Regions from separate parts of the Nonomuraea sp. NPDC050478 genome, predicted to be linked through region 1. Evidence: predicted binding sites of a transcription regulator. Region 1 holds the regulator's gene; each other region holds the start of a gene.
What was found. The regulator LexA, encoded in region 1, represses DNA repair genes until DNA is damaged. The targets are predictions, from matches to a motif close to TCGAACANNTGTTCGA.
Positions count from the first base shown of each region.

Region 2: ACIBF7_RS15745 (alpha-ketoglutarate-dependent dioxygenase AlkB) is a predicted target of LexA. The motif match lies at 4,327-4,342, and genes of this name have one in related genera.
Region 3: recA (recombinase RecA) is a predicted target of LexA. The motif match lies at 2,585-2,600, and genes of this name have one in related genera.

Region 1 covers NZ_JBITHT010000003.1:1,067,439-1,073,221, reverse strand. Annotated here, with positions in the region: gene ACIBF7_RS19245 (S41 family peptidase) at 1-855, shown strand, start outside; gene ACIBF7_RS19240 (MalY/PatB family protein) at 906-2,018, opposite strand; gene ACIBF7_RS19235 (DoxX family protein) at 2,053-2,460, opposite strand; gene lexA (transcriptional repressor LexA) at 2,709-3,416, opposite strand; gene ACIBF7_RS19225 (hypothetical protein) at 4,581-5,237, shown strand; gene nrdR (transcriptional regulator NrdR) at 5,743-5,783, shown strand, end outside.
Region 2 covers NZ_JBITHT010000003.1:274,309-280,091, forward strand. Annotated here, with positions in the region: gene dusB (tRNA dihydrouridine synthase DusB) at 1-340, opposite strand, end outside; tRNA gene ACIBF7_RS15725 (tRNA-Gly) at 430-501, shown strand; tRNA gene ACIBF7_RS15730 (tRNA-Cys) at 516-586, shown strand; tRNA gene ACIBF7_RS15735 (tRNA-Val) at 591-665, shown strand; gene ACIBF7_RS15740 (heparinase II/III family protein) at 839-3,592, shown strand; gene ACIBF7_RS15745 (alpha-ketoglutarate-dependent dioxygenase AlkB) at 3,675-4,304, opposite strand; gene ACIBF7_RS15750 (VOC family protein) at 4,443-5,201, shown strand; gene ACIBF7_RS15755 (MFS transporter) at 5,226-5,783, shown strand, end outside.
Region 3 covers NZ_JBITHT010000004.1:832,318-838,100, reverse strand. Annotated here, with positions in the region: gene ACIBF7_RS23805 (ATP-dependent helicase) at 1-1,087, opposite strand, end outside; gene ACIBF7_RS23800 (VOC family protein) at 1,177-1,665, shown strand; gene ACIBF7_RS23795 (DUF3046 domain-containing protein) at 2,041-2,235, shown strand; gene ACIBF7_RS23790 (hypothetical protein) at 2,227-2,493, opposite strand; gene recA (recombinase RecA) at 2,715-3,812, shown strand; gene recX (recombination regulator RecX) at 3,824-5,783, shown strand, end outside.

The DNA.
Region 1 (5,783 bases):
TCGCCGCTGCTCGCGCCCGGCGTCGCGGTCCGCCAGGGCGACGCCCTCGTCGCCGTCAACGGCCGCCCCGTCGATCCGGTACGCGGGCCGCTCCCGCTCCTGGCGGGCACCGCGAACCAGCCGATCCAGCTGACCGTCCGCCCGGCCGCCGGCGGCGAGACCCGCAAGGTCGTGGTCACCCCGATCGCCGACGAGACCCGGCTGCGCTACCACGACTGGGTCGAGGGCCGGCGCGCGTTCGTCCGGGAGGCGTCCGGCGGGCGGCTCGGCTACCTGCACGTGCCCGACATGGTGGCGTCCGGGTGGGCGCAGTTCCACCGCGACCTGCGTACCGAGATGGCGTACGAGGGACTCGTCGTGGACGTGCGCGAGAACGGCGGCGGGCACGTGTCCGAGCTCATCCTGGAGAAGCTGTCGCGCAAGGTCACCGGCTGGATCCGGGTCCGCGGCCACCAGCCGATGCGCTACCCCGAGGACTCCCCGCGCGGGCCCGTCGTCACCGTGACCGACGAGTTCGCCGGCTCCGACGGCGACATCGTGAGCGCCGGCATCAAGAACCGCGGCATCGGCCCCCTCGTCGGCGTCCGCACCTGGGGCGGCGTGATCGGCATCGACTCGCGCTACTCGCTGGTCGACGGCACCGTCGTCACCCAGCCGCGCTACTCGTTCTGGCTGGAAGGGCACGGCTGGGGAGTGGAGAACCACGGCGTCGACCCGGACATCGAGGTCGTCATGACACCGCAGGACCGCGCGGCCGGCCGCGACCCTCAGCTGGAGAAGGCCGTGGAGCTGGCACTCTCCGCCCTGGAGGAGCGCCCCGCCGCCACCCCGCCCGACCTCCCGCCCCTGCCGTAACGACCCCGGGGGACGGCTCCTCGGCCGGAGAGCCGTCCCCGCCCGGCCGATCAGGAGGTCACGGTGGCGATCCTCCGCAGGATCTCGGCGAGAACGGGCTCGGAGGTGGCGAAGTTCAGCCGGACGAACGTCTCGCCGCCCGGCCCGAACACGGCGCCGTCGCTGAGGAGGACCTTCGCCTCCCGCTCCAGCTGCTCCGCCACCGCGGGACGGCCGTAGTCGAGCCATGCCAGGTAGGTGGCCTCCGGCACGCGGTACGTGACGCCCTCGGGCAGGTGTTCGGCGATGACGCGCCGGTTCCGGTCGAGCAGCGCGACCGTGTCCGCCAGCCAGGCGTCACCGTGCCGCCAGGCGGCGACGGTCGCCTCCACGCCGAACACGTTCGCCGAGCCGAAGAGGAACGGCGGCTGGGCGTCCAGCGCCCCGCGCAGCCCGGGGGAGCCGAGGTGCGCCACCGAGCAGCGGATCCCGCCCAGGTTGAACGCCTTGGTGGCCGAGGTCAGGGTGACCGTCCGGTCAGGCAGGATCGTGCCGAACGGGATGTGCCGGTTCGGCTCGTACACCAGGTCCCCGTGGATCTCGTCGGAGATGACCAGCAGATCGTGCCGTTCGGCCAGCTCGGCGAGCTCCTCCAGCTCGGCCCGGGTGAAGACGCGGCCGGTCGGGTTCTGCGGGTTGACCAGCAGCAGCACCTTGCACCCGGACAGGTCGGGGATCTCGGCGCGCCACGAGTCGCCGTCCGGCACGAGCCGGATGGGGCGCAGCGGCCGGTCCATGGTCTCCAGCGTGCCGAGGAACGGATGATAGGCCGGGGTGTGCAGCGCCACCCCGTCTCCCGGGGCCGTCCACACGTGCAGCAGCACCTGCAGGGCCTGGTTGATGTCGGAGTAGGAGCGGACCAGGCCCGGATCGGGCTCCCACCCGTATCGGGCGGCCATCCGCTCCGCGAACGCCTCGGCGAGCGGCCCGCTCTGGGGGCTGTCGAGCCACGAGGGATAGCCGAGGTCGCCTTCCGCCCGGCGGCGCAGCGCCTCGACCACCTCGGGAGCGGACGGCAGGTCCATGTCGGCCACCCACGCGGGGATGACCCCCGGGTCGGCCTTCGCCCACTTGAGCCCGTCGTTGCGTGCTTTGAACGCTTCACCCACGAATGTGTCGCTCACCCAGACATTCTAGGAATGTCGGCCTTCGTACGGATCAGCCGCCGGCCAGCGACCGCCACAGCCGGTCCGTACGATCACGCCGCCCCCACGCGATCAGCCCGCTCACCACGAGCAGGACCAGCGGCAGCGCCACAGGCCCGCCGCTCACGAACGCCTCGGTCAGCACCGCACCGGCCATCAGCCCGGCGCCCGCCAGCGCGGCCGCTCCGGCCACCGGGGGCGCCAGCAGGCATACCGCCATCGCGACCTCCAGCACCGCGACCAGGTAGCGGAACCAGTCGCCCCATCCGATCGCCTCGAACGTGGACACCGACGGCTCAGCCCCGGTGAACTTGCCCATCGCCGCCATCAGCAGCATGCCCGCCATGACCACCTGGAGCACCCACAGGCCGGCCCCGGCCAGCCGCCGCCCGGCACTCGGCCTCGTCTCGATCTTCTCCATGCCGCCGAGATTATGGACTGCGATCAACCGCCGGAATGCGGCTGGTTACCGGACAAGGGTGGAGGTAGGTGCACTTGCCCGGAGACGCGCCGTGTGCGACGGAACCATGGAACCCGGGCAGCCGGAGAGGCGCCCGCCGGACAGGACGCGCGCGGAGAGGAGGACGGCGGCCATCGGCGGGCTGGTGCGCGAGAGCCGGTGAGGAGCGCGGTGCGGGACGGCCGCACCGCGTCTCACACGGCGAGGGGTCAGAGGCGGCGCAGGACCGCCACGACCTTGCCCAGGACGCTGGCCTCGTCGCCGGGGATGGGCTCGTAGTTGTCGTTGTGCGGCACCAGCCAGACGTGGCCGTCCTTGCGCTTGAAGGTCTTGACCGTCGCCTCGCCCTCGATCATCGCGGCCACGATGTCGCCGCTCTCGGCGACCGGCTGCTGCCGGACCACGACCCAGTCGCCGTCGGCGATCGCGGCGTCGATCATCGAGTCACCGGTGACCTGCAGGAGGAAGAGCGTGCCCTCGCCGACCAGCTGCTTGGGAAGCGCGAAGACGTCCTCGACGCTCTCCTCGGCCAGAATCGGGCCACCGGCGGCGATGCGGCCGACCAGCGGGACGTAGGCGGCGGTGGGCCTGTTGACGGGGGCGTCGTCGGTGGCGGTGTCGGGGTCGACCCACAGCACCGGCTCACCCGGCAGCCGCACCTCCAGCGCGCGCGGGCGGTGGGGGTCTCGCCGCAGATAGCCCTTGCGCTGCAAAGCCGTCAACTGGTGCGACACGCTGGACGTGCTGGTCAACTGGACGGCCTCGCCGATCTCGCGCATGGACGGCGGATAGCCGCGCTGCTGCACCGAGTCGCGGATCACCTCGAGGATCTTGCGTTGCCTGGGGGTCAGCCCCAGTGAGTCACGCCTTCGCACCGCGAGGTCACTGACCCCATTGGCGTCATCCCGCTCGCTCATGCCTCTCCTCCTCGCCCGGCAACCCGCCCCGCGGGCGAGGCTCCCGGTCCGTGGTCCTGATGTCGCACACAGCGACCGTATCTCTGTTGAAGATCATCTTCAAACAGTTGTTCGAGTCTTCCTCGAAAATGTCGGCAGTGTGGTGTAGAACATCGTACGGGAGTTCGATCGACACCGTGTTCGATTTGCCGATCTTTCTACGGCCGTTTCCGGGGGCCACGACGGCGGGAGGTCCATCATGCGAACGACCAGACGGAGCCACTGCGCAGCGGGCTCACCCACGGGCCGCATCCACGGGATGATCTGATGGCGGATCCGACCGGCGACCACGTCAAGCGCCTCACCCTCATCGTCGACGCCACCCAGGAGGGGAGCCCTCAGGGACGCCACCCTCGCCCCGAAGCGCCCAGGCGGAATAACGACGGCGGAGCGGGCCCTCGATCGCGATGGGCCGCCGACGGCAAGCGCCCCCACCTGTACCTCGTCCCCCCAGCCCGCCCCGACTCGGACACCAGCCCTGGCAGGTGGGGGAGAAGCGACGGCGGGCCCGTCCGAGGGGGAGAGCGAGCGCCCGGAGCCGGTCAGGTCGTCAACGGCGGGTCCGTCCGAGGGGGAGAGCGAGCGCCCGGAGCCGGTCAGGTCGTCAACGGCGGGCGCCAGGCGGCGGGCGAGCGTGCGCCGGGAGGCGTCGTCAATGGCGGGTCCGTCCGTACGGAAGAGTGTGCGCCTGGACCCGGTCAGGTCGTGAACGGCGGGTCTGTTCGAGGGGGAGAGCGTGGGCCGCGAGTTGGCCAGGCCGTCAATGGCGGGCGCCGGGCGGCGGGTGAGCGCGTGCCCGGAGTCGGTCAGGTTGTCAACGGTGGGCGCCAGGCGGGGGGCGAGCGGCGGGTCGTGGAGCGGCGCCGGAGGCAGGGTGCGCCGGAAAGGCGCCTGACGGACGACGGCCCTCTGCGGCGTTCCGGCCTCACCGGCGAAGACGGGCTCGGCGACGGTCGCGCTGAGCGGTCGCCGGTGTCCCCGGCCCGAGTGCGGGGGCTCCGGCGGGACGGGGCGTCGATGGTACCCAAGGGGAGTGCGCGCGCAGCGCAGGGGGAGCGGGCCCCGGCGGACCTGCAATCGAGGCGCCGGACGCGTAAGGGGGACGGCGCGATTGAAGGGGACGCGGTGCGGGCGCGTCGCCGCGTCGTCGTGCCCGGGACTCCAGCGCAGCTCGGCCGGCCAAGGATGGGCTGGTTCCCGAGGTTCGCGCGGATCGACAGGGCCGGTCGCGCCGCACAGGTTGACAGGGCCGGTCGCGTTACGCAGATCGATAGGGCCGGTCGCGCCGCACAGGTTGACAGGACCGGCCGCGCCACGCAGGTCGGCAGGACCGGCGGCACCACGCAGGCCGACGGGGTGGGCCGCTCCGCGGGGGCCGACAGTGGGCGGCGTGCGCGGGCGGGGAAGAGGCTGCGGGGTGGCGCGGCCGAGACCGCGCCGGTGCGGTTGACGCGGCGGGGCCGCGCGGCGCTGGTGCTGGTCATGGCGCTGCTGTCGCTGGGCGGGTTCTGGCTCGGCACCAGGGCGGCCGGCCACGCAGGGGTCGAGCGCTCGCCGGGCGCCGTCGGCCTGTCGTGGGCGCAGGTGCGTGAAGGTGACGACCTGTGGAGCGCCGTCGGCCCGCCGTGGGTACAGGTGCGTGAAGGCGCTAGCCCGAGAAGCGCCGTCGGCCTGTCGTGGGCGCAGGTGCGTGAAGGCGGCAACCTGTGGAGCGTCGCCGGCTTACCCTGGGCGCAGGTGCGTGAAGGCCACAACCTGAGGAGCGTTGCCGGCCTGTCGTAGGCACAGGTGCGTGAAGGCGACAACCTGAGCGGCGCCGGCGTCCACCCCGGCGAGGACCTAGGGGCCGTCGCGGACGAGGCAAAGCGGTTCGACGGGCTGACGAGTCCGCCCAGATGGGCGGGCACCCGCTTCCACGGCCCCGATGGCGTCGGCACCCCTTTACACCAGGGACAATAGGTGACCGTGCGATGCCCGCGAGCCTCCTGTGAACAAACATCACGTACGTGACGCGTACCAACAAAAGTGACACGTCCCGGACGACACGCCGAGGCGGGGCGGGGACGCGGGGGCTGATCAGCGACTTCGGCCGGGCGGGCCCGGCCAACTTGCGTTCATGGTCGCGCGCTTCTACGGTTGGACCACAACATCTAGTAGTTACACCGATGTAGTTCACCACACCTTGTGTTTCGGCGACCGCACCAGACAGAAGCTCCGGTGCGTGCGCGAGCGTCCCCAGAGGCGGATGCCGTGCCTGTGGTGACCCCTGAAACGAGGAGGCGTAAGCGTGCATTGTCCGTTCTGCCGCCACCCCGACACCAGGGTCAT
Region 2 (5,783 bases), 790 kb from region 1:
CGGAGCCGCCGCCACGCCTGGTGACCTTGGGTACGGGGCAGCCGAAGTTGAGGTCGACGTGGTCGGCCAGGTCTTCCTCGGCGACCATCTTGACCGCCCGGCCCACCGTCACCGGGTCGACCCCGTACAGCTGGAGGCTCCTGGGCCGCTCCGGCTCGGCGAAGCGGATCATCTTCATGGTCTTGGCGTTCCGCTCCACCAGGGCGCGGGAGGTGATCATCTCGCACACGAACAGCCCGCCGCCCTGCTCGCGGCAGAGCACCCGGAACGGCGCGTTCGTGATGCCCGCCATCGGCGCCAGCACCACCGGCGGCCACACCTCGATCGGCCCAATCTTCATCCTTGAAGTTGTAGCGCAGGTCCGGCGGGAAGCGGTATTCGCACGGGTGAGGCGGGGCGGCGGGAAATTCGCTAGAGTAGTCGGGCAACGCGGAAGTGGCTCAGTGGTAGAGCATCACCTTGCCAAGGTGAGGGTCGCGGGTTCGAATCCCGTCTTCCGCTCGGACAGGTTGCCCGGTGGAGTGGCCGAGAGGCGAGGCAGCGGCCTGCAAAGCCGTGCACGCGGGTTCAAATCCCGTCTCCACCTCGACGGACGATTAGCTCAGCGGGAGAGCGCTTCCCTGACACGGAAGAGGTCACTGGTTCAATCCCAGTATCGTCCACCATCTCCACGAAGCCCCCGGACCACCCGGGGGCTTCCGCATGTACGGACCATGGTCAAGTCCGCGAGCCCCGGGGTGTTCCGAGGGCCGGGGAGCGTCGGCATACCGGTGACATACCGGGCGCTCGTACTCTTGCGCGGGTGCGTTTTCACAGGTGCTGGACCAGAACCGCTGCCGTGTTGCTCCTCGGCGCTCCCCTGCTCGTGACGGTTTCCCCCGCCGAGGCGAGACCCCTGTCGGACAGGAGTTTCTTCGGCGAGTGGAAGAACGGCGCCTGGGTCGCGGGGTCGCGGTTGTCGTACACAGAGCCGGGACTGACGGCCATGCAGAACGCGGTCAAGGCCGGCGACCATGCCCTGGCCAAACGGCGGTTGCTCGAATATTTCCGGACCCGTCCGCCGATCTCGGCCGGGACCTTCTCCCACCCCGACTGGCCGGGAGCCGTGGAACTGACCGCGGACCACATCTGGACGCTCGCCGGCGGCGAGGTCTACATCGACACGCTGACGGTCGGCCCCGCCGAGACCACGGTCACCACCGACGTGACGAGCAGCGTCACCGGCGGCCGGAGCGGCTTCTTCCTGATGAGCCGGTACAAGGACGCGGTCGTCGCGAACTTCCACAGCAGGAGCAAGGGAGAGGGCAAGCCCACCCTCCGGCTGACCTTCACCGACGGCTCGGCGAAGACCCTGGTGCCTACCGACGACACCCACATCTGGGCGGGCCACCCGGGCAACGTCTACGGCGACAAGTACCTGCTGCGGGTCGCCGACCAGGGCAAGGGCCCGTTCACGGCCGCGACGAGCAAGGCCTACTTGCAGTTCGACCTCGACGGGCTGCCCAAGGTGAAGAAGGCCGAGCTGACGCTGACCGGCAAGGCGGACGCCAGGAAACAGGTCATGCTGTTCGGCAACGGCGAATCCTTCGACGAGGACACCCGTACCTGGAACAACACCGTGCAGTACACCTACTCCTGGCAGGGCGACCCCGACGGTTTCGACTGGAAGCAGCCGGCCGGCGCCGACAAGGAGTACTACGTCCAGCTCCCCCGCTTCTACTTCGCGGGGCCGCTGGCCGCCGCCTACCAGCGCACCGGCGACGAGAAGCACGCCCGCGCCCTCATCGGCATCATGACCGACTTCATCAAGGACGCCGACGCCTACGACTCCGACGAGGGCGCCGGCTCGTACCCGAACAGCCTCTCCGTGGCGCGCCGCATCCAGAACTGGATCCCCGCGTACGAGATCCTGCGCAAGAGCCCGTCGCTGACCCCCGAGGCCAACGCCGAGATCCTCAAGGCGTTCAACAGGGCGGGCCTGCATCTGCAGGAGAGCACCCAGGGCGCGCCGAACTGGAGGCAGACCCAGAAGGTCGTGCTGCTGCACCTCGCGGTGTACTTCCCCGAGTTCCGCGTGGCGGACAAGTGGCGCGCCGACGCTCTCGGTTTCCTGGAGGGGCAGCTCGACGACTCGACCTACCCCGACGGCGGCTACTGGGAGGCGACGGACGGGTACGCCCGCGGTTACGCCTCCCAGTACGTGGACATCGCCCTGTTCATGCGCCAGCACGGGATCGAGTTCAGCTCCGCCACCAAGGGCAAGCTGCGCAAGCTGGCCCGTTTCCTGATGGATCAGACCTTCCCCAGCGGCTACAACGCCATGTACGGCGACAGCGACACGAAGGACATGCGCTCGACGCTGAGAAGGCTGGGCGAACTGCTGGGCGACCAGGAGCTGATCTACGTCGGCACCTCGGGCGGCTCGGGGCGAAAGCCCGCGCACACCTCGTCGCTGTATCCCGACACCCGGGTGGCGGTCAGCAGGTCCGGCTGGCACGCCCAGGACTCGTACCTGCGGCTGAACATCGACCGGGGCAACCACAGTCACCCGGACGAGCTGGCGGTCACCGTCTACGCCCACGGCAGGCCGCTGCTGCCCGACATGGGGACGTTCACCTACAGCCAGGACCCGCGGGCGGAATGGCTGAGGAAGAGCACGGAAGCGCACAACACCATCGAGATCGACAACAAGGCGCAGGATTCGAAGGCTCCGGGGGCGATCACGCACATGGTCACCAACCCGGTCTTCGACCGGATCGGAGCCCACAGCGAAGCCTCCGCCGGGGCGCTCCACGAACGGTCCATCCTGGCCCTGCACTCGGGCCTGTGGCTGGTCTCCGACCGGTTGAAGCCCAAGAGCGGCGGAGCGCACCGCTACGAGCAGAACTGGCACTTCGCCTCGGACGCCGAGCCCTCGCTGCGGTCCGGTTCGAAGGCGGCGGCCACGGCCTTCGGTACGGGCGCGAACATCACCGTGGTGCCCGCCGACCCGGGCCAGGTCAGCGCCTCGCTGCGGGCCGGTTACCACGCTCCGTACATGTACCAGGTGCAGGACGCCAAGTACGCGTCGTACGTCAAGACGGTCACGGGCGGGACCACCTTCGACACCCTCCTGCTGCCCTCCACCGGAGCTGCGGACCCATCGGTCGCCGTAAAACGCCTCCCCGTCAGCGGCGCCACGCCGTTCGAGGCGACCGCGCTGAACCTGAACCTGGGCGCGCGCGGCGAGGGGGTGTACTACAAGTCCTGGAACAAGCAGGCGTCCCGGTCGTTCGGGCCGTACGACTACGACGGGAAGATGTTCTACACCGAGACCGGCGCCGCGGGTCAGACGGTCGTGATGATGAGCGGCACGTCCATCGAGCATGACGGCGCCACCCTGGTCAAGTCGCCCGTCGAGGTGCCGGACCTGGCCGTGCGCGTCGGGACCGACGGCACCGGCCGCATCGACGGCAGCGGCCTGACCGCGAGTACCGACCAGGCGCGCGCCATCGCGATCGCCGCGCCGGGGGCCACGAAGGTGGTCCTCAACGGCACGCAGGTGCCCTTCACCCGCGACGGCGCACTCATCTACGCGGCGGCCGTCGCGTGACGACGGGTTCGGCCGGGCTTGCCCTCATGGCGGGCGAGTGGGCCGCGGCCGCGCGGCTCAGGCGGGCCGGTGACCCGGGCCGTCAGCGGACGCCGCGGGGGCGGAACTGGATGCTGATGCGCGGCCCCGCCGGGCGGGTGGTCTTGGGGACGGCGTGTTCCCACGTGCGCTGGCAGCTGCCGCCCATCACGATGAGGTCGCCGTGACCCAGGTCGTAGCGGAGTGACGAGCCGCCGCCGCGCGGGCGGAGCAGCAGAGGGCGCGCGTAGCCCACGGACAGGATCGCCACCATGGTGTCGTGGGCGGCGCCGCGGCCGATGGTGTCGCCGTGCCAGGCCACGCTGTCGCGGCCGTCGCGGTAGTAGCACAGGCCGGCCGTGGCGAACGGCTCGCCCAGCTCCTCGCGGTAGTGCTCGTCGAGGACGCGCCTGGCGTCGGCCAGCACCGGGTGCGGCAGCGTCTCGCCCTCGTCGTAGAACTTCAGCAGCCGCGGCACGTCGACGACGCGGTCGTACATCTTGCGCCGCTCGGCCCGCCACGGCACCGACTCCGCCAGCCGCTCGAACAGCTCGTCGGCTCCCGACAGCCAGCCCGGCCGCACGTCGACCCAGGCGCCCCGGTCGAGAGGGACGCGGCGGACCGTCGAGCCGAGCGGCCCCACGGCGAGTTCCTCGTTCAGGCTCAGCAGAGATGCTTGGTAAACAGCCGCCATACCACCGAGTGTAGGTGATCGTTCAAACATGTTTTCGACTGTGCCGGATCCCGCGGGCGGGGCATGAAGGACGAGAAGAATCGCGTGGCGTCGTCCCGGGCCGCAGCGGGGCCGCCACATCCGATCGAGGAGCACGTCATGCTCACCACTGAGTTCCTGCCGGGCAGCCCGTGCTGGGTCGATGTCGGCAGCCCCGACATCGAGGCGACCGCCGGCTTCTACAGCGACCTGTTCGGCTGGCGGTTCCAGCCGGCGATGGAGGGATACGGCTTCTGGCAGGCCGACGGCAAGACGGTCGCCGCGGCCGGGTCGGTGATGGAGGAAGGGGCCGCCGCGTCCTGGATGGTCTACTTCCAGACGCCCGACTGCGACGCCACCGCCAAGGCGGTCGAGCTGGCCGGCGGGCTGGTCCGCGCCCAGCCGTTCGACATCGAGGGGCAGGGGCGGATGGCGCAGTTCACCGACCCCGCGGGGGCGGAGTTCGCGGCCTGGCAGCCGGGTGGCACGCGCGGCCTCGACGTGGTGACCGATCCGGGGTCGTTCGCCTGGGCCGAGCTGTTCGTGCCCGACACCGACGGCATCCGCGGCTTCTACCGGTCGGTGTTCGGCTGGCGGTTCGACGACGTCGACATGGGAGATCTGACCTATCCGGTGGTCTCGCCGGCCGAGGGCGGCGCCGACTCGTCGATGGCGGGGCTGGTGGGGCTGCCGCCGGGTGACCGGGCCCACTGGGTGCCGTTCTTCGAGGTGCCCGACTGCGACGGGGTGGTGGCCAGGTGCCAGGAGCTCGGCGGCACGGTGCGCACGCCGGTGGACGACGTGCCGGGGGTGGGGCGGATCGCGTACCTGTCCGATCCGCACGGGGCGCGGTTCGCGGTGATCACCAGCACGGCCTGAGCGCGCCGGTGTAACGTCTTCGGGGTGTTGACACGTTACATGCTCGGCGCCCTCGCCTCCCGTACCGGCGACGAGATGTCCGGGCCCGCGCTGCTGGTCGCCGGGCTGGCTGTCACGGGGTCGCCGGTGCTGGCGTCGTCGCTGCTGGCGGGGCTGACCGTGTCGGCGGCGGCCGGGGGGCCGCTGCTGGGCGTGATGCTCGACCGTACCCGCAGGCCGGGGCGGGTGCTCGGGTGGTGCCTGGTGGGTTACGGCGCGGGGCTGCTCGTGGTGCTGGCCGGGCTGGGGCGGCTGCCGGACGCGGCGCTGATCGGGGTGGCGGTGCTGACGGGGTTGCTGGGGCCTTCGCTGAACGGCGGGTGGACGGCGCAGCTGCCGTCGGTCGTCGGGGCCGGGCGGCTGCCGCGGGCGAACGCGCTGGACGCGATGAGCTACAACGTGGCCGCGCTGGCCGGGCCTGCGCTGGTGGGGGTGATCGCGACCGCCACCGGAGGAGAGGCGGCCGTCGTGGCCGGCGTGGTGCTGCTGGTGGCGGCCATGCCCGCGGCCCGGGTGCTGCCGGCGCGGGAGGAGAGGCTCGGG
Region 3 (5,783 bases), on a different contig from region 1:
CGGGCAGCCGCCCCGACTTGAGCGCCTCCTCGATCTGCGCCCGCTCCTGCTTGGACACCGAGCCGTGATGGGCGCGCACGACCTCAGGGCCGACGCCCTTGCTCGCCCCGGCCTGCGCCATCATCTCGGCCGGCGGGCGGTCCCACGCCGACAGGTCGACCTCGCCCCCGCGGCGGGCGAGCGCCAGCTCGTTGAGACGGGTGCAGAGCCGCTCGGCCAGCCGCCGCGAGTTGGCGAACACGATCGTCGAGTCATGGGCCGCGATCAGGTCGAACAGCCGGTCCTCGACATGCGGCCAGATCGACCGGGTGGCCGGGTCGGGCGCGAACTCCTCCGCCTCGGCGGGGGACGGGCCCGCCTCCACCTCGGTCATGTCCTCGACCGGGACGACCACCTGGACCTCGATGCGCTTGTCGGCCGGCGGCTGCACCACCGTCGCCGCGCGCGGACCGCCGAGGAACGCCGCGACCTCGCTCACCGGCCGCACCGTCGCCGACAGGCCGATCCGCTGGGCGGGCCGCTCAAGCAGCGCGTCGAGCCGCTCCAGCGTCAGCGCCAGGTGGGCGCCCCGCTTGGTCGCGGCCACCGCGTGCACCTCGTCGACGATCACCGTCTCCACGCCGCGCAGCGCCTCCCGCGCCTGGCTGGTCAGCAGCAGGAACAGCGACTCCGGCGTGGTGATGAGGATGTCGGACGGCTTGGCGGCGAACCTCCTGCGGTCCTCGGCGGGCGTGTCGCCCGAGCGGATCGCCACCGAGATCTCCGGCACCGGCAGCCCCAGCCGCCGCGCCGTCTGCTTCAGCCCCGCCAGCGGAGCGCGCAGGTTTCGCTCGACGTCGACGGCCAGCGCCTTCAGCGGCGACACGTACACCACCCGCGTGCCCTTCGCGGGCGGCTCGGCCGCCAGCCGGTCGAGCGACCACAGGAAGGCCGCCAGCGTCTTGCCGGACCCGGTCGGCGCCACGACCAGCGTGTTGTCACCGCCGGCGATCGACTCCCACGCGCCATCCTGGGCGGCGGTGGGGGCGGCGAAGGCCCCGGAGAACCAGCTGCTGGTCACCTGGCTGAAGCGGTCGAGCGAGCTCACCAGCACATACTGCCTCGCGCCACCGACAGAAAACGCATTGCGGCCGGGCCGCGTGATTGAGCGGGCGCGCGGGCGGACATACACCGACCGTGACCATCGACCACGCGGCCGTCGAGGCCCGCCGCGAGGAGATCAGGCGGCGCTACCTCTTAGCGCGCCGGCCCTCGTCCAGCGCGCGCGGCCTGCACCACATCGCCCTGTTGTCGTCGGACGTGGAACGCACCGTCAAGTTCTACCAGGAGCTGCTGGAGTTCCCGCTGACGGAGATCTTCGAGAACCGCGACTACAAGGGCTCGAGCCACTTCTTCTTCGACCTCGGCAACGGCAACCTGCTGGCCTTCTTCGACCTCCCCGGCCTCGACCTCGGCCCTTACCAGGAGGTGCTCGGCGGCCTCCACCACATCGCGATCTCCGTCGACCCCGCCACCTGGGAGCGGCTGCGCGGGAAGCTGGAGATGGCCGGCGTGCCGCACCAGATCGAGAGCGGCGCCTCCATCTACTTCAAGGACCCCGACGGCGCCCGGCTGGAGCTGCTCGCCGACCATCTCGGTGAGATGTACGGCGCGCGTGTGCTGTGACGCCGTGATCTAACGCCGCGACGCGCGGCGCGTGCGCGGACGGCCCGCCCGCGGCTCCTGCCGGATCCCGGCATGCCGCTCGGACCTCTCCGCCTTCTCCTTCCGTACGGCCTCGCGCCGCAATGACAGTAAGTGGCGGCGCTTCGCCCTGTTGGCCTTGGCCTTGACTGACTTGGGGGGTGAGGGTTTCGCGGTCTTCGCCATCAGAGTCGCGCGGAGGGGGACCGCCTGCCTCAGCCGGCGGGGGGATCCGCGCTTCCTCCCTTCCGGGTCTCCGGCACATGCCGATGCCGTGGTTCGAAGGCGGGTGATACGCAGGTCGTTCACGTTCCCGTTGCGTCCTACCCACTCCCGGGGCCGATCCATACTTGAGTGATGCGCCTGACTGAGTTCTGGAGAAGGATGCGCCTGCACTTCGGCGACACCTACGCCGAGTCGTGGGCGCGTGACTACGTGATCGCGCCGCTCGGCGGGCGCACCGTGGTGCAGGCGCTGGCCGACGGCGAGAGCGCCAAGACCGTCTGGCGGGCCGTCTGCCAGGTCGAGGACGTCTCCCCCCGGCTACGCTGAGCCCAGCGTCTCCCTCAGAGCGCGCGCCGTGCGATCGAGGTCGTCGGCGCCGCCCGTGCCGCCGGGCGCCCAGAGAAACAGCCAGCCCCGCTCCGACGGCGTGGCGAAGACCAGGGTCTGCCTGCTCGTGTGCGGATGCCACACCCACAACAGCGGCTCCTCCTCGCCCACCATCCGGCTCACCAGCCCGTGGCGAGGGAGCACCTCGGCGAGGCCCTGCAGATGAGCGCGCCGTTCGCTGGTGTACGAGCTCGCCACGTGGTCACCTCCTGCCCTCTTCCCAGGAGTCTCCCCAGGCTGCGGGAACGCATCCGGGCGCGGGCGGACTTCCTCGCGGACGTGCGTGTGATCGAACAGCCGTTCGGCTACGATGGGCTCGCCGGGCCACGTCTTCCACGACCGCTTCCGGGAAAATGTCGGTGGCAGACCGTAGCTTTCACTCGACTGATTCCGACCACGACCCTCCAGAGGGAGCTCCCATGGCTATCAACGACCGCGAGAAGGCCCTCGAGACCGCCCTCGCCCAGATCGAGCGGCAGTTCGGCAAGGGTTCCGTCATGCGCCTCGGTGATGACGCCCGAGCCCCCATCGAGGTGATCCCGACCGGGTCGATCTCCCTCGACGTCGCGCTCGGCATCGGCGGCCTGCCGCGCGGCAGGATCGTCGAGATCTACGGTCCGGAGTCCTCCGGCAAGACCACCATCGCGCTGCACGCGGTGGCCAACGCGCAGCGGGCCGGCGGCATCGCGGCGTTCATCGACGCCGAGCACGCCCTCGACCCCGAATACGCCAAGAAGCTCGGCGTCGACACCGACGCCCTGCTGGTCTCCCAGCCCGACACCGGCGAGCAGGCGCTGGAGATCGCCGACATGCTGATCAGGTCCGGCGCCGTCGACATCATCGTCATCGACTCGGTGGCCGCCCTGGTGCCCAAGGCCGAGATCGAGGGCGAGATGGGCGACAGCCACGTCGGCCTCCAGGCCCGCCTGATGTCCCAGGCCCTGCGCAAGGTCGCGGGCGCGCTCAGCAGCACCGGCACCACCGCCATCTTCATCAACCAGCTCCGCGAGAAGATCGGCGTGATGTTCGGCAGCCCCGAGACCACGACCGGTGGCAAGGCGCTCAAGTTCTACGCCTCGGTCCGCCTCGACATCCGCCGCATCGAGACCCTCAAGGACGGCACCGAAGCGGTCGGCAACCGGACCCGCGTCAAGGTGGTCAAGAACAAGATGGCCCCGCCCTTCCGGGTGGCCGACTTCGACATCCTCTACGGGGTGGGCGTCTCCCGCGAGGGCGGCCTCATCGACATGGGCGTCGAGCACGGCTTCGTCCGCAAGTCCGGCGCCTGGTACACCTACGAGGGCGACCAGCTCGGCCAGGGCAAGGAGAACGCGCGCAACTTCCTGCGCAACCACCCCGACATGGCCAACGAGATCGAGAAGAAGATCAAGGACAAGCTGGGCGTGGGCCCGCGCCTCGACGAGCCCGCCGAGGCCCCCGCGCCTCCCGCGCCCGCCAAGGCGCCCGCCGCGTCCGGCCGCGGCTCCAAGTCCACGCCGAAGCCTGGTGACGTCTGATCGGTCGGCGCATGAGTGACACGGATCCGGCGCCCCGCGACCGGGGCGCCCCGGCCTCATCCCGCCGCAAACCCCGGCGACCCTCATCCGAGGGCGCCCCACCCGGCGGGCGCCACCCTTTCTTCGGCGGCCGCGCCCCGGGGGAGCAGCCGCCGCCTGAAGACACCTGGTGGACACGGCCCGCGGGCGAATCCCAGCAAAGCCACCCCTTCTGGGGCGATCCGGCTCCTGCTGAGGGTGAATCCGGGAAGCGGGCCGGTGAAGAGCTGTCCCTGGAGGGGCGGGCGGCTGGTGGTTTCTCCGTGCGGGAGCGGGCCGCTGAGGAGGTGTCCCAGGAGGGGCGACAGGCCGCTGCGGGGTGGTCTGCGGGCAACTCCTCCGTGCGGGGGCAGGTTGGTGAAGAGCTGTCCCTGGAGGGGCGGGCAGGTCGAGCGGCGGGTGGCTTCTCCGTACGGGAGCGGGCCTCCGAGGAGGCTTCCCCGGAGGCGCCACGGGACGATCCGGCCGCTGCGGGGCAGTCTGAGGGCAACTCCTCCGTACGGGGACGGGTTGGTGAAGAGCTGTCCCTGGAGGGGCGGGCGGATCGAGCGGCGGGTGGCTTCTCCGTACGGGAGCGGGAGGCGTCCCTGGAAGAGCGACGGGACGATCGGGACGCTTCGGGGCAGCCTGGGGGAAACTTCTTCGTACGGGGGCAGGTTGGTGAAGAGCTGTCCGTGGAGAGGCGCGGAGTGGGGCGGTCTGAAGCTGTCCGCGGGCAGGCGCCCATGGGGTTGTCCCCGGAGGAGTTCCGGCGGGATCCGGATACGGCGGGGCGACCTGTGGATGGATCCTTCACGTCGGAGGGGGTTGACGAGGGACCGTCCTCGGAGGCGCGGCGTGAGTCTCTAGTGTCCGAAGGGGGCTCTCTGGAGGCTCAGCCGATAGAGGGGCGGGTGGTCTCCCAGGAGGCTCTTTCCGTGCCTGGCTTCACATCGGGAGCCGTCAGCGGATCCTCCGCAGCGGAGCCGGGTGACGGACTTACTAGTGGGGCTCGGGCCGATGGTGATTCGGGCGCGGAGTCTGACGGTCCTTCCAGTGAGGCTCGGGACGATGGTGTTGCCCGCGGGGAGTCTGACGGTCCTTTCAGCGAGGCTCGGGGCGATGGTGCTTCCCGTGATGAACGGTCCGACGGCTCTTCCGATGTGGTGCGGGTCGATGGTGCTTTCAGCGGGGTGCGGGCCGATGGTGGTTCAGGTGAGGAACGGTCTGACGGTCCTTTAAGCGAGGCTTGGGGTGATGATGCCTCCGGTGAGGAACCGTCTGACGGCTCTTCCGATGTGGTGCGGGTCGATGGTCCTTACAACCCGGTAAGGGCCGATGATGCTTTCGATCGGGTGCGGGCTGATGGTGCTTCGTCTGGGGAACGGGCCGGTGGCGGTGCTGCTGCTGAAAGACGGGTCGGCGGTGGGCGCTCGGGCGGGGAGCGGGCCGGTTCGGTTTTCCGGCGAGGCGATGGGTTGACTGATCAGGGGGTTTCGAGGAAGAGGTCTTCTCCGGCGACGAGTGGTGGGAGCGGTGGTTGGCCTTCGCCTGAAGAGTGGCGCGAGCAGCGCCGTCGTCAGCGGGAATCCGTTGTGAACTCCGATGACATGCTTCCTCCCCCCGCAGGCTCCGACGCTGAAGCCGCAGACCCTCGGCCTGCGTTCCACGGTGAGGAGGGCGGCCCGGACGACGCGGATTCGCGTGGAACGCCGCAGGTCATGTCCGGGAGAAGCGTCGCGTCCGTCGTGAGTGCCTCGCGGCCTGGGCAGACCGCAGAGGAGGGGAGGCCTGACGGAGGTGGGGAGTCCTCTCTTTCTCCCGACGCTGCCCTCGATGAGCAGGACGGTGGTGCGGCGGCTTCCCACTCCGCGTCCGATGGGATGCCAGGCCGTGGCACGGCGTCAGCTGAGCCGCTGGGCAGTGGTGCGATTCCGTCGGCGGATGCATCTG